One region of the Nocardia implantans genome, then DNA from elsewhere that is predicted to be linked to it. Evidence: predicted binding sites of a transcription regulator. Region 1 holds the regulator's gene; the other holds the start of a gene.
The links. The regulator HspR, encoded in region 1, represses chaperone genes until heat shock. The targets are predictions, from matches to a motif close to ANNTGAGTNNNNNNNACTCANNT.

Region 1 (7,739 bases):
ACGTCCTGCGCATCGTCAACGAGCCCACCGCGGCGGCGCTGGCCTACGGCCTGGACAAGGGCGACAAGGAACAGACCATTCTGGTCTTCGACCTCGGTGGCGGCACCTTCGACGTCTCGCTGCTGGAAATCGGCGAGGGCGTCGTCGAGGTCCGCGCCACCTCCGGCGACAACCACCTCGGTGGCGACGACTGGGACGAGCGGGTCGTGCAGTGGCTGGTCGACAAGTTCAAGGCCAGCTCGGGCATCGACCTGACCAAGGACAAGATGGCCATGCAGCGGCTGCGTGAGGCCGCCGAGAAGGCCAAGATCGAGCTGAGCTCCTCGCAGAGCACCTCGATCAACCTGCCCTACATCACCGTCGACGCGGACAAGAACCCGCTGTTCCTCGACGAGCAGCTGACCCGCGCCGAGTTCCAGAAGATCACCTCGGACCTGCTCGACCGCACCCGCGCGCCGTTCCAGTCCGTGATCAAGGACGCGGGCATCAAGGTGTCCGACATCGACCACGTGGTGCTCGTCGGCGGCTCCACCCGTATGCCCGCCGTCTCCGATCTGGTCAAGGAACTGACCGGCGGCAAGGAGCCCAACAAGGGCGTGAACCCGGACGAGGTCGTCGCCGTCGGCGCCGCCCTTCAGGCCGGTGTGCTCAAGGGTGAGGTCAAGGACGTCCTGCTGCTCGACGTGACCCCGCTGTCGCTGGGCATCGAGACCAAGGGCGGCGTGATGACCAAGCTCATCGAGCGCAACACGACCATTCCGACCAAGCGCTCGGAGACCTTCACCACGGCCGACGACAACCAGCCGTCGGTGCAGATCCAGGTGTTCCAGGGTGAGCGCGAGATCGCCTCGCACAACAAGCTGCTCGGCTCCTTCGAGCTGACCGGCATCCCGCCGGCCCCGCGCGGCGTGCCGCAGATCGAGGTCACCTTCGACATCGACGCCAACGGCATCGTGCACGTCACCGCGAAGGACAAGGGCACCGGCAAGGAGAACACGATCAAGATCCAGGACGGCTCCGGCCTGTCCAAGGAGGAGATCGACCGGATGATCAAGGACGCCGAGGCGCACGCGGCCGAGGACAAGGCGCGTCGCGAGGAGGCGGAGACCCGCAACCAGGCCGAGTCGCTGGTCCACCAGACCGAGAAGTTCATCAAGGAGAACGAGGACAAGGTCCCCGCGGACGTCAAGACCAAGGTCGAGGCGGCCATCGCCGAGGCGAACGAGGCGCTGAAGGGCACCGACATCGCCGCGGTCAAGGCGGCGGTGGAGAAGCTGGCGACCGAGTCGCAGGCGCTCGGCCAGGCCATCTACGAGGCCTCCGCGGCGGACGCCGCCGCGCAGGGCAACGGCGCGTCCAGCGCCGCGTCGGATGACCAGGTCGTGGACGCCGAGGTCGTGGACGAGCCGGTCGACACGGAGAAGAAGTGACCGAGGCCAACTCCGAGAAGGAGCCGATCACCTTCGTCGACAACCGGAAGATCGATCCGGAGACCGGTGACGTCCGGCAGCAGGCCGCGGACAACGGCGCCGCGGCCGCGCAGGCCCCGCAGGCGGACGAGGGCGTGGAAACCGGCAACGGCGACGCCCTCGCCGACACCATCAGCGGCGAGCTCGCCGAGCGCACCGCCGACCTGCAGCGGCTGACCGCGGAGTACGCCAACTACCGGCGGCGGGTCGAGCGCGACCGCAAGGCCGCGATCGATGCCGCCAAGGCGTCGGTGGTCACCGAGCTGCTCGGCGTGCTCGACGATCTCGACCGCGCGCGGGCGCACGGTGACCTGGAGGCGGGCCCGCTGAAGTCGGTGGCCGACAAGCTGTCGGCCGCGCTGCTCAAGCAGGGTCTCGAGGAGTTCGGTTCGGAGGGCGAGCCTTTCGACCCGACCCTGCACGAGGCCGTGCAGCACGAGGGCTCCGGCCACGACCCGGTGATCGGCATTGTGATGCGCAAGGGCTATCGCTTCGGCGATAGGGTGCTTCGGCACGCGCTCGTCGGGGTAACCGACGGCGTGGCCGATGTGAAGGAAAACGCTGTTCCACCGACTGAAGAGGCATCGGATGTTGATGCCGGCGCGAACGAACAATAAGGACGCGAGAGGAGGAGATGCTCGGTGAGCCAACGGGAGTGGATCGAAAAGGACTTCTACAAGGAGCTGGGTGTTTCCTCCGGCGCCTCGCAGGACGAGATCAAGAAGGCCTATCGCAAGCTCGCCCGCGACTTGCACCCGGACGCCAACCCCGGTGACACCAAAGCCGAGGAGCGGTTCAAGGCCGTCAGCGAGGCGCACGCCGTCCTGTCGGATCCGGCCAAGCGCAAGGAGTACGACGACACCCGCAAGCTCTTCGCGGGTGGCGGCTACGGTCGCGGTGGGTTCGGGTCCGGCGCGGGCGGCGGCTTCTCGCAGGAGTTCAACCTCGGGGACCTCTTCGGCGGCGCCGCGGGTGCCGCCGAAGGTGGCCTCGGCGACCTGCTCGGCGGTCTGTTCAACCGGGGCGGCGGCACGCGGACCTCGAGCCGCCCCCGCCGCGGCGCCGACGTGGAGACCGAGACCACGCTCGGTTTCCGGGAGGCGGCTCAGGGCGTCACGGTTCCGCTGCGGATGACCAGCCCGTCGCCGTGCACCACGTGTCACGGCAGCGGAGCCAAACCGGGCACGAGTCCGCGAGTGTGCCCGATCTGCAACGGGACCGGCATCGTCAGCCGCAACCAGGGCGCGTTCGGCTTCAGCGAGCCGTGCGACGAGTGCCGTGGCAGCGGGTCGATCATCGACGACCCGTGCCTCGACTGCCAGGGCAGCGGCATCCAGAACCGCACGCGCACCATCACGGTGCGGATTCCGCCCGGAGTCGGTGACGGGCAACGCATCCGCCTGGCCGGTCAGGGCGAGGCGGGGCTGCGCGGGGCGCCTTCGGGCGACCTGTATGTCACCGTGCACGTCAGCCAGGACAAGGTCTTCGGCCGCAACGGCGACGACCTGACCCTGGTGCTTCCGGTCAGTTACAGTGAATTGGTCCTCGGCACCACGGTTTCGGTGCCCACGCTGGACGGGCGGGTCGGCGTCAAGGTGCCTCCGGGCACCGCGGACGGCCGTACCCTGCGGGTACGCGGCCGCGGCGTGCCCAAGCGCGGTGGTGGCGCGGGCGATCTGCTGGTCACGGTGAAGGTCGCCGTGCCGCAGAAGCTGGACGACAACGCCATCGAGGCGCTGAAGCGCTATCAGGAGGCGGAGCGAGCGGGCGGCTTCGATCCACGTGCGGGATGGGCAGGTGCGTGATGTCCTCGGAACCGAAGAACGCGTCCGGCGGGTCGCGGGCCGAGTTCTTCATGATCTCGGTGGCGGCCCAGCTGGCCGGCATGCACGCGCAGACGCTGCGCACGTATGACCGTCTGGGACTGGTCACGCCGCAACGTACTTCGGGCGGTGGTCGGCGCTACTCGGCCCGGGACGTGGAGCTGCTGCGCGAGGTGCAGCGGCTGTCCCAGGACGAGGGCGTCAACCTGGCGGGCATCAAGCGCATCATCGAACTGACCAATCAGGTGGAGGAGCTGCGTCGGCAGGTGGCGGAACTGTCGGCCGAGCTGGAGCGGACGCGGGCGGCCTACCGCCCGGATCTCGTTCCGCAGCAGCGCAGTACCGCGCTGGTCGTCTGGCAGCCGCGGCACCGTCGCGAAGACGGCCAGCGCAGACGATAACCGAAACGACGACGGCCCCGGCCTCGGTCGCACTTCGCGATCCGGCGCCGGGGCCTTCGTCGTTCGCGCCCTGTGTGTCACAGATTTGCTGAGAATAAACCAGAACATGTTCGACAGAAGCGGCTAGACATAGGTCATTTCGTTGTCGAATCAACTGGGAATTTCTACCATAGACTCGCTTACGCAACCGTATCGGTTTGCCCGATTCGATCCATCTGCGCCAGTTGTGGTGTTGCCCCGAAGTCGCTAGAACAGACCAGTCGGGACGTAATTTCCTAAGTGTCCCTTGTCGATCCGGGGTGTGGAAGACCAATTACCTGTGGAATCTACGGTCTCTCAGTCGGTTTCTCTGGCGTGTCTCCCGGAATATCCTCGTTTCGACGAAATTCCGAGCGGGATGTTCCTTCGAAAGATTCCGTTGCTGGCAAACCTCGCCTACACTCCTTTCCATCGGCTGCTGTCGAGTGGCCCCGCAGCACCTCACTCGCCGGCATGGTTCGTGAACGAGTGCGAAATGGGGTTGTGATACCGATGGATTCACGCGCTGTCGCTTTGATCAGAACTACTTTCAAGGCGGTTGCTGCGGAGGATGGGGGGCCGGAGAAACTGGCGAGATCGTTCTACGCGATCTTGTTCACCGACTACCCGCACGTCCGCGATTTCTTTCCCGCCGCGATGGACCTCCAGCGCGACCGGCTGGTCAAGGCGATCTCCTACGCGCTGGACCGGTTGGAAGAGCCCGACAAGCTGCTGCCCTTCCTGTCCCAGCTCGGCAGGGACCACCGCAAGTACGGTGTGCAGCCCGCGCACTATGCCGCCGTCTCCACGGCGCTGAAGACCGCCGTGAAGGTGTTCGCCGGCACCGAGATGTGGACCGACGAGGTGGACCGGGCCTGGGACGAGGGCCTGAAGATCATCTCCGACACCATGATCGGCGCCGCGGAGAAGGAGACCACGCCGTCGGCGTGGACCGGAACGGTGATCGAACGCCGCGAGGTGCTGCGCAACCTGGTCGTCGTCCGGCTGCAACTGGATCAGCCGATGCGCTACGCCGCGGGCCAGTACCTGAGCGTGCAGATCCCGTCACGGCCGCGCATGTGGCGCTACCTCTCGCCCGCCGTGCCCGCGAATGCCAACGGTGAGATCGAATTCCACGTCCGCAGCGTGCTGGGCGGCTGGGTCAGCTCCGCCATCGTCGGCCAGACCGCCGTCGGCGACCAGTGGCTGCTCGGCTCACCGCTGGGCGGCTTGGGCGTTCCGCGCAACGCCAAACGCAAGATGCTGATGGTCGGCTGCGGCACCGGCATCGCGCCGCTGCGTGCGCAGCTGATGGCGATGGCGATGCGGCGGACCAACCCGAAGGTGCACCTGTTCGTCGGCGGCCACCACCCGTGCGACCTCTACGACCTGGAAACCTTGAGCAAGCTGGCCATGGCCAACCGCTGGCTCACGGTCACGCCGGTGAGCGAACACGACGAGAACCCCTGGTGGTACGCCGAACCGGAGGAACCGCGCACCACATGGCCCGGCGTGGAACCACGGGTCACCGGCCAGATCGGCAAGGTGGTCGCCAGTTACGGCGCCTGGTCCGACCGTGACGTGCAGATCGTCGGTTCACCGTCGATGGTGCAGACCACCAAGTTCCGCCTCATGGCAGCGGGCACGCTCGCGAAGAACATCCGCCACGATCCGCTCTATTAGTCCAGCGCCTGCTGTGTTCGATTTGCAGCGCCTGCGGCGCTGCGAACGGCGGATGCTCGGTCTCGCTTCGCTCGAAACCGGTGGTTGAGCTGGTTTGGTTGCGTCAGTGGTGATCGCGCTAACCAGGGGTTCCCTCGTTGCCGTGGGGTTCCGGGGTCGTCGCTGATGGAACCGCTTCGGATGCTTGATGGGCGCTTTGCTCGAGACCGGTGATCCACCAGTGTGGTTGCGTGGGTTCGGGCAGTCGGCTCCAACGGTGTGCCGTTGCCCTGGCCGAGTAGTTCACTCGGCTCAGGTTCACGGTTCGGTTAGAGCCCCTCGAATTGGATTCGCTGCGGGGGGGTTCCGGTTTCGAGGAGGCGGTCGACGGTGGTCTGGACCATGGCGGGGGAGCCGCAGACCAGGACTTGGTGTTCGGCGAACGCGCCGTGCGAGCCGAGGACGTCGGCGAGGGTGCCGTAGAGCAGGTCGTCGGGTGCGAAGCCGATGTCGACGCGGGACTGCTCGTACCACTCGTCGACCCAGTTCGGGTCGTGCGGGTTCTCCACCACCGGAATCACGGTGAGCCAGGGCAATTCGGCGGCCAGCAGGTAGAGCATGTCCGAGGCGTACAGGTCGCGGGGTGACCGCCCGCCGACGAAGAGGTAGGTGGGCGGCGGCGACGGCTTGCGGGCCAGCTCGAGGATCTGGGCGCGCATGGGCGCCAATCCCGTGCCGCCCGCGATCATCACCACCTCGTCGCCGTCCGGGTCCACCCAGAACCCGCCGGCGGGAGCGCCGATCCGCCACTCGTCGCCGGGCTGGGTGTCGGCGACGATCGCGCCGCTGCACCAGCCGCCCGGCACCGTGCGCACGTGGAACTCCAGCTTGCCGTCCAGTGACGGTGGCAGCGCGGGCGACAGCCTGCGGCGCACGCCGGGATGCTGCGGCACCCGTACCTCGACCGACTGTCCGGCGGCGAACGGCACGAACTCACCGATCAGGCGGATCACCGCGAGATCGTGGCGCAGGCGATGATGACCGACCACGGTCGAAGTCCACTCCGGCGCCTGATGACCGTTACCGAGCATGCTCGGATCCCCCAACGGGGCCTCCTTCTTCTACACAGGGTCGCAGCTGATGTTCTGCTCCGGCGTGCCGACCGCGAGGAGCGCGCGCCGGGTGTCGGCGATCATCCGAGCCGATCCGGCGATCTGGATCTGGCGATCGGCCCACGCGCCGAAGCTCGCGACCACGGCGCCAAGGTTACCGATCAGGCGCCGGTGCATCCCGTACGGTGCGTCCTGCGGCGGATGCGGATACCACCACGGATTGCTCTTCTGCTCGCACACCGGAACGATGGTCAGCCACGGGTTGCTCTGCGAGAGCTGCCACATGTTCTCCACGTCGTACAGGTCGCAGGGATAGCGGCCGCCGATGAAGAAGTGCACCCGCGGGTTGATGCCGCGCTGGCCCATCTCGATCAGCTGGGCGCGCAACGGGGCGATGCCGGTGCCCGCGCCGATCATGAGCACGTCGCGGCCGCTGTCCCGGTCGACGTGTAGTCCGCCGAGCGGGCCCGCGATGCGCCAGCGGTCACCCACCCTGGTCTCGTTGACGATCGCGGGGCTGACCCAGCCGCCGCGGATCTTGCGCACGTGGAACTCGATCTCGCCGTACGGGTTGGACGGGATGGCCGGGGAGAAATACCGCCACATCTTGGGCCGCTGCGGAATGGTGACCGGCACGTACTGCCCGGCCTGGTAGGGCACCGGCCCGTCGGACTGCAGCCGCACGATGGCCAGGTCATCCAGCACGCGGCGATGACCGACCACGGTGGCCTCCCACACCGGCTGCGACTTGTCGGAGTTGGCGCCGATGGCCATGGACGCGGAGATCAGGATGGTGATGTCGCGCCAGCCCTCTTCCAGGCTCCGGTCCCAGGCCGCGCCGTTGTAGACGCGGAACGCCGCCAGCAGCGCGCGGCCCGCCATGTCGTAGTGCGCGGCCTCCACGCCGTACTTGCGATGGTCGCGAGCGAGTTGCTCCAGGAACTTCTGCGCCCGGTCCCAGTCCTCCAGGTGATCGAGGACGTACTGGATGGCCGTGGCGATGCGCTTGGCCTGCATCTCCATGGCCGGTGGGAACAACTCGCGCAACCGTGGGTTCTCGGCGAACAAATGTCCGTAGAACGCACTGACCAACCGCTCGGGTCCATTCGGCGACTCGATCACCGAACGAAAATTGGCGCGGACCAGCGCAGCCGAACGCGCATCCACGACGTGGAGCTTCCTTTCCCTCAGTTCTGCCCGGGGACATACCCGTTACCGGCGGTCTCCCGCCGACAAGTATCCCCGAAAATGCCG
Region 2 (7,739 bases), 300 kb from region 1:
TGCCACCTCGAGACACCCGGCCAACGGCGTCCGGCCGTCGACATGAACACGGCGCACCCAAGTGTGGCGCTCGCCCGCTCCCGCATCATCGTCGATCGGGTCGGGTGTGGGCGGGTCAGGTGAACTGGCCCGCCGTCCTTCCCTCGCCCGACGGACCCGCGAAAGCCTGTGCGATGGTGAGCCATTCCGCGGCGTCCTCGCCGTACGCGACGAGTGCCAGGTCGTCCGGATGGCGGCGCTGGGTCACCAGCAGGCAGAAGTCGAGCGCCGGTCCGGTCACCCGCTGTTCGGCGTCCTCCGGTCCCCAGGACCAGATGGTGCGATCCGGCGCGGTGAGCTCCACCCGGAAATCCGCTGCGGGCGGGTTCTTTCCGTGCACGGTGTAGGCGAAGTTCCTGGTGCGCACGCCGATATGGGCCACGGTGCGCAGTCGCGCCGTGGGCGAGCGGCGCACCCCGATCGCATCGGCCACGTCCTGTCCGTGCGCCCAGGTCTCCATGATGCGGGCGGAGATCATCGACGCGGCGCTCATGGGCGGGCCGAACCACGGCAGTTTGGCGCCGGCGGGCACGGCGCGCAGCGCGGCGGCGAGCGAGGCGCGCCCACGCCGCCAGCGGTCGAGCAGCTCGGCGGGCGGTTCGGTCGCGGCCTTCTCCGCGGCCTCGTCGACGAAGGTGAGCGCGCGCGGCCCGGCCTCGGTCAGCAACTGCTGGAAGCGGGCTGCGTCCGCGGTGGCGATCGTCGCGATCTCGTCGGTCCAGGCCAGGTGCCCGATCTGATGAGCGATGGTCCAGCCGGGCGCGGGTGTGGCGCGGGCCCATTCCTCGGGCGCCAGCGGGGCGACGAGTCGTTCCAGGTCCGCGCATTCGTCGGCGAAATCGCCGAGCAAAGCCTCTAGGTCAGCCATCTGTGCCCCTGCCGTCCGGGCCCACCGCCTCGTGCGCCACCGTGGTCCAGCATCGCAGCGAGCCCAAAAAAAGGCAAGCATGCTTGTTTTATCTCGGGGACGACGGGCCCGTTACCAGCCGAAAAGGAGCAGGTGGGCGGCTCCGACGACGAGGCCGAGCACCGCGCCGTGCAGATACAGCAGCCAGGCGTCCTGCTCGACGGACGCGTAGAACATCTCCATGAACTCCCCCGGAGTGAGCCGCCGCAGCTTACGCGCGGCGAACTCATCGATGGTCTTGGCCTGCTCCCGGGTGAACTCTTCGTCCTCGACGAGGGTCGGCGCCAAGCCGACGGCGGCGCCCGCCGCGCCGACGGTGAGGTTGTCGAACTGACGACGCCCCAGCGCCGCCCGCACCAGTGTGGTGGTCGGCCCGAGCTGACGGTTGATCTCGTCGGCGATCAAGCGTTCCAGCAACTGCCTGGTCTTGTCCCCGTTCGGGCCGTCGAGCAGCTCCTTGGACAGATTCGGCAGCGTCAGCACCTGGTAGGCCAGGATGTGCGCCAGATCGGTCGCCGCCTGCGGCTGCCGTTTCGCCAGCAGCGCTTGCTTCCACAGGTACTTGTACCTCGGTTGCGGGTCGCCCGGCTCGAACACCATCTTCACCGCGATGACGTTCACGATCACGCCGATCGCCGCCGAGACGAGCAGGACGATCACCCACCCGGGTACCCAGCCGAGCACCGGAATCTGCTGGTGCACATGCAGGTACAGAGCCAGCAGCACGCCGAAGGGCGCGCCGAGCAAGCCGATGCGCACCATGAAGCGCAGTTCGGGCGCCGCGATGGTGGTGGTCAGGTCCTTGAGGATGGCCGGGTTGTCCTGCAGATAGCGGATCACGAAGCCCTTGATGCCGATCAACTGGTCGACGTTGTCGCCGAGCGACGCGAACGCGCGGCGCGACAGCGCGGGCAGTTCCCGATCCACCCGCTGGTAGATCAATTGCTTGGCCGCGCGCGGCACCGTACGCCACAGGTCGGGGTTCTCCCGGTACATCAGCTCGTCCACCAGTGGGCGCACCTGCTCGCGCGCCAGCACCGCGATGTAGTCGGCGATGCCGTCGAGATCGAGTTCGTGGATGAAGTCCTTGGGACTGCCGATCCGCATCAGGGCCTTGTCCACGCAGATGCTGGCCATCTTCTCCGCGCGCGCCGGGATGAAGCCCTGAAATCCGAGGCGGCGGCCGTCACCGGAGAAGGTCGGCAGCACTTGCACCCGGCGCGGGAAATACGGGTAGAGCACGTGCAGACCGGGGATGCGGATGCCGCGAAAGACGATCGGCCAGAACAGCATCAGCACGCCGGTCCAGTTGGTCAGCCATCCCGCCAGCGCGCTGAAGATCGGGAACGTGATCAGGTCGACCACGAACTTCGGCTGCCCGGTCAGGCTTTCCCAGTCGATGAACACGCCAGCGGCGAGCGACGACATCGATGGGACTCCCTAAGCCGATCCGGCGGTACCGCCGGTATGAGATACCAAGGTCACAACGTTCTCATTGCCTTGGACGGGGTGTCAACGCGAAGCCGGCCGCGACTTCGCCGTCAGCGAACGGACCGGTCGGGGCGGAACAAACCCACTCGCCCCGGGGTTGAGTAGGCATCGCTCAACTTTTGGAAGGGTCGAAGAACGTGACTACACCACAGAACCTGCCGGTGCTGTTCCTCACCGATCCGATCGTGCTGCCGGGCATGGTCGTGCCCATCGAACTGGACGAATCCGCGCAGGCCGCGATCGACGCCGCGCGCGCCGCCAAGACCGACGCCGTGCTGCTCGCGCCGCGGCTGACCGAGGGCTACGCCACCTACGGTGTGGTCGCCACCATCGAACAGGTCGGCCGGATGCGCGGCGGCGCTCCTGCCGCCGTCCTCAAGGCCGAACGGCGCGCCAAGATCGGGCACGGGGTCACCGGTCCCGGCGCCGCGCTGTGGGTCGAGGCCGAGCCGGTCGAGACGCCCGCCGCCGACGGCCGCACCAAGGAACTGGCCGCGGAATACAAGAAGCTGGTCGTCTCGGTGCTGCAACGCCGTGAGGCCTGGCAGATCATCGACGCGGTCAATCAGCTGACCGATCCGTCGGCCATCGCCGACACCGCGGGCTACGCCCCGTACCTGACTTCCGAGCAGAAGCGCGAACTGCTCGAGACCCCCGACGTGGCCGAGCGACTCACCACCCTGATCGAGTGGACCAAGGCGCACATCGCCGAGGCCGAGATCAGCGAGAAGATCAGCGAAGACGTGCGCGAGGGCATGGAGAAGAGCCAGCGCGAATTCCTGCTGCGCCAGCAGCTCAACGCCATCCGCAAGGAACTCGGCGAGGACGAGCCGGACGGCGCCGACGACTACCGCACCCGCGTCGAGCAAGCCGATCTGCCCGACACCGTGCGCGAGGCGGCGCTGCGCGAGGTCGGCAGGCTGGAGCGAGCCAGCGATCAGAGCCCGGAATCCGGCTGGATCCGGACCTGGCTGGACACCGTGCTCGAGCTGCCGTGGACGGTGAAGACCACCGACAGCACCGACGTCTCGGCCGCTCGCGCGGTGCTGGACGCCGACCACCACGGCCTGGAAGAGGTCAAGGACCGCATGGTCGAGTACCTGGCCGTCCGCGCACGCCGGGCCGCCCGCGGCCTTGAGGTCGTCGGCGGACGCGGGTCCGGCGCGGTGCTGGTGCTGGTCGGCCCGCCCGGTGTAGGCAAGACCTCGCTGGGCGAGTCCGTGGCGCGCGCTCTCGGCCGCGAGTTCGTCCGCGTGGCTCTTGGCGGCGTGCGCGACGAGGCCGAGATCCGCGGGCACCGCCGCACCTACGTCGGCGCCATGCCCGGCCGGATCGTGCGGGCCATGAAGGAAGCCGGTTCGATGAACCCGGTCGTCCTGCTGGACGAGATCGACAAGGTCGGCTCCGACTTCCGCGGCGACCCTGCGGCCGCCCTGCTCGAGGTGCTCGACCCGGCGCAGAACCACACGTTCCGCGACCACTACCTGGATCTCGACCTGGACCTGTCCGACGTGCTGTTCATCGCCACGGCGAACGTCATGGAGACCATCCCCGGCCCGCTGCTGGACCGGATGGAGCTGATCACCGTCGACGGCTACACCGAGGACGACAAGGTGGCCATCGCGCGCGACTTCCTGGTGCCGCGGCAGCTGGAGCGCAACGCCCTGACCGCCGACGAGGTGTCGGTGACCGAGGAGGCGCTGCGCGAGATCGCCGCCAACTACACCAGGGAGGCCGGGGTCAGGCAGATGGAGCGGCTGATCGCCAAAGCGCTGCGCAAGGCGGCCACGCGGCTGTCGGAGCGCGAGGCCGGATCGGGGTACGACCCCGAACTGGGTTACGAGGAGAAGGTCGGCGCGGGGGCCCTGACGATCGGTCTGGACGACTTGAAGGATTACCTGGGTCGTCCTCGCTTCACCCCGGACTCGGTGGAACGCACGGCCGTTCCCGGTGTGGCCACCGGCTTGGCCGTGACCGGCGCGGGCGGCGACGTCCTCTACATCGAGGCGAACGCCGCCGAGGGCGAGCGCTCGCTGACGCTCACCGGCCAGCTCGGCGACGTGATGAAGGAGTCGGCGCAGATCGCGTTGACCTACGTGCGTTCGCACCTGGAGGAGATCGGCATCGAGCCGTCGGTGCTGGATCGCAATATCCACATCCACTTCCCTGCGGGCGCCGTGCCCAAGGACGGACCGTCGGCGGGCGTCACGATGGTCACCGCCCTGGTGTCGCTGGCGCTGGGCCGTCAGGTGCGATCGGACGTCGGCATGACCGGTGAGGTCACGCTGAACGGCCGGGTGCTGCCGATCGGCGGCGTCAAGCAGAAGCTGCTCGCCGCCCAGCGGGCCGGATTGAAGACGGTGTTCATCCCGGCGCGCAACGAGCCGGACCTGGACGACGTACCGGCGGAGGTGCTGGCCGCGCTGGACGTCCGGCCGGTCGCCGATGTGGCCGACATCCTGGCCTACGCGATCGAGCCGGTGGCCGAGCCCGCGTTGGGGCCCGCCTTCGCGGCGACTGCCTGACCTGGGCTGACGGGCCGGGCACGGGAACGATTCCGTGCCCGGCCTTTCGTATTGCGAAAGGGCCGTCGCTCGATGCGAGGTTACGAGCCGTTCGTGCCGGTCAGGTCGGTTTCCGCGAGCCGCGTCGTGCCTTGGCCCACCGCGCACAGGATCGGTTCGCGGTCACGGCTTTCCGCGTAGATCTCGCAGTGGGCCACCGCTTGGCGGCGCGTCGCCCCCGTGACAGTTGCCTCGATGCGCAATCGTTCGCCCGCGGCGGGACGCAGGTAGGTGATGGTGACGCCGCCGGTGAGCACGTTCGCGCCGAGCACCGTTCCCGCGGCGAAGGTGAGGGCGTTGTCGGCCGCGTACGCCAGCACGCCGCCGTGCACATAGCCGAACTGCTGGGTCAATTCCGGGCGCAATGGGATGACCAGGGTCGCGGCGCCGTCGCCGAACGCGGTGATCTCGGTGCCGACCAGGCTCGCGAAGGGCTGTGCGGCCAGTATCTTCTTGGCGCTGTCGAGGTCGAGGGTCATGGTGGTCGTCATCGGGACATCTCTTTCGCGGCTCTGGGGCGGTCGGCGGCGAGGGCGAGCCAGGCGGCATCCGCGAGTTCCCCCGCGACTCGATCGGGGGCGAGGCGCATTTCCCCGCCGAGCCACTGGCGCGTGTATTCCTGCGCCGGGCCGAGCCACAGCGCGTAGACAAGGTCGATCGGAAGATCCCGCACCGCCCCGTACCCAGCGTGCGTGCGCCACCACCGAGTCACGTCGGACATGAAGCGGCGATTGCCCTCGCTCTCGCGCACCCCTGGCGGCCGCGCCGCGGTGAGCACGGTGGCGCGGTATTGATTCTCGCTCACCCAGCGCAAGTGCTCGTGCACGCCGGCGACGACGCCTTCGCGCGCGTCGGCGCTGTCACCGACCACCGCCCAGAAATGCTCCTGATAGTCCGCCAGCGCGTTGGCCCAGACCTGCCGGTACAGGTCGGACTTGTCCGGGAAATGGTGATACAGCGCGCCGACGCTGGCGCCCGCCGCGGCGCGGATCTGCGTCAGCGTCGCGTCGAGGGCGCCGTGCTCGGCGAACTGGCGCTCGGCCGCCAAGAGCAACCGATCTCGAATCTTCATGACCAGAATTTAGTTCTGTTTTTGCGGCCTCGCAATGGCAGGGTGCGCGAGGGCGCGGTGCTGCCGGTCGGCGGGCGATCGGCGCAATCCAGACCGGTGTGTCGCACCCCTGCGGTAAGAACGGCATGTGGCCAGATGGCTGTTGCACGTCGACCTCGATCAGTTCCAGGCGGCGGTGGAGTTCCGCCGTCACCCGGAACTGCGGGGACTGCCGGTCATCGTCGGCGGCAATGGCGATCCCAGCGAGCCGCGCAAGGTGGTGACCTGCGCGTCCTATCCGGCGCGCGCGTTCGGCGTGCGGGCCGGGATGCCGCTGCGCAGCGCCCAGCGCAAGTGTCCCGACGGCGTGTTCCTCCCCTTGGACATGGCCGCATACGAGGACGCTTCCGACGAAGTCATGGCCCTGTTGCGGACGTTTCCGGGACGGGTCGAGGTGTGGGGCTGGGACGAGGCGTTCCTCGCCGCCGACACCGACGATCCGGAAGCCCTCGCGCGGCAGGTGCGCGACGCCATCGCCGGACTCGAGCTGACCTGCTCGATCGGCATCGGGGACAACAAGCTCACCGCCAAGCTCGCGACCGGCTTCGCCAAGTCGGCGGGCAAGTCCTCGGCCGAGCCCGCCGCCGGCGCGGGCGCCGCCGCGGGCGTCTTCCGGCTCACGGCCGCGAACTGGACCGAGGTCATGGCCCACCGCCCGACCGACGCGTTGTGGGGCATCGGCAGCCGCATCGCCGCCCGGCTCGCCGAACTCGGCATTCGGACTGTCGGCGAGCTGATGGCGGCGGACCGGCATCGCCTGGCCGCCGAATTCGGGCCGAACACCGGTCCGTATCTCTGGGTGCTCGGCCACGGCAAAGGAGATACGGACGTCACGACCGAACCGCGAATCCCGATCGGGCGCAGCAAATCCGAGACCTTCCCGCACGATCTGACCGATCCCGGCGAGATCCGCGCCCAGGTCGCGCGGCTGGCCACCGAGGTCGCCGAGGAGATGGCCGCGGCGGGCCGGATCGGCACCCGCGTTTCGGTGACGGTGCGCACGAACACCTTCTACACCCGCAGCAAACAGGAGAAATTGCCCGAACCGACCATCGACGTCGCGCGAATCGCCGAGACGGCGCTGCGCATCGTCGAACGGTTCGACCTCGACCGCCCGGTTCGTCTGCTCGGCGTGCGGCTGGAACTCCTGCCGCAGTAGCTCCCGGACCCGTCCCTACGCTCGTATGCTCGTCCGCATGGAGTTCTGGGCGATGGTGGCACACGAATCGGATAGCGGGATCGTCCTGACCCGGCAGCAGGTCGGCGAGGATTTCCTCGGGCCGGGTGACGTGACGATCAAGGTGCACTACTCGAGCGCGAACTACAAGGACGGTCTGGCGATCACCAAGGGCGGCGGTGTGGTGCGCGACTACCCGATCGTCCCCGGCATCGATCTCGTCGGTGAGGTGGTCGAGTCCGCCGACGACGATTTCGCGCCGGGTGACCAGGTGATCGCACACGGTTACGACATCGGCGTTTCGCACAACGGCGGCTTCGCCGAATACGCCAGGGTGCCGGCCGAATGGGTGGTCAAGCTGGATGGGCTGAGCCTGCGCGACGCCGCCGCGCTCGGCACCGCCGGGTTCACCGCTGCCCTGAGCGTGCAGGCCCTGCTCGATCGCGGCCT

Region 2: a site for HspR is predicted at 2,533-2,555, ahead of lon (endopeptidase La). Genes of this name have one in related genera too.

The regions. Positions count from the first base shown of each region.
Region 1 covers NZ_JAYKYQ010000001.1:136,353-144,091, reverse strand. Annotated here, with positions in the region: gene dnaK (molecular chaperone DnaK) at 1-1,430, shown strand, start outside; gene grpE (nucleotide exchange factor GrpE) at 1,427-2,086, shown strand; gene dnaJ (molecular chaperone DnaJ) at 2,111-3,274, shown strand; gene U3653_RS00680 (heat shock protein transcriptional repressor HspR) at 3,274-3,693, shown strand; gene U3653_RS00675 (FAD-binding oxidoreductase) at 4,225-5,394, shown strand; gene U3653_RS00670 (FAD-binding oxidoreductase) at 5,703-6,464, opposite strand; gene U3653_RS00665 (FAD-binding oxidoreductase) at 6,495-7,652, opposite strand.
Region 2 covers NZ_JAYKYQ010000001.1:441,032-448,770, reverse strand. Annotated here, with positions in the region: gene U3653_RS02085 (TIGR03084 family metal-binding protein) at 116-907, opposite strand; gene U3653_RS02080 (DUF445 domain-containing protein) at 1,019-2,374, opposite strand; gene lon (endopeptidase La) at 2,635-4,962, shown strand; gene U3653_RS02070 (PaaI family thioesterase) at 5,043-5,492, opposite strand; gene U3653_RS02065 (TetR/AcrR family transcriptional regulator) at 5,489-6,073, opposite strand; gene U3653_RS02060 (DNA polymerase IV) at 6,201-7,271, shown strand; gene U3653_RS02055 (oxidoreductase) at 7,309-7,739, shown strand, end outside.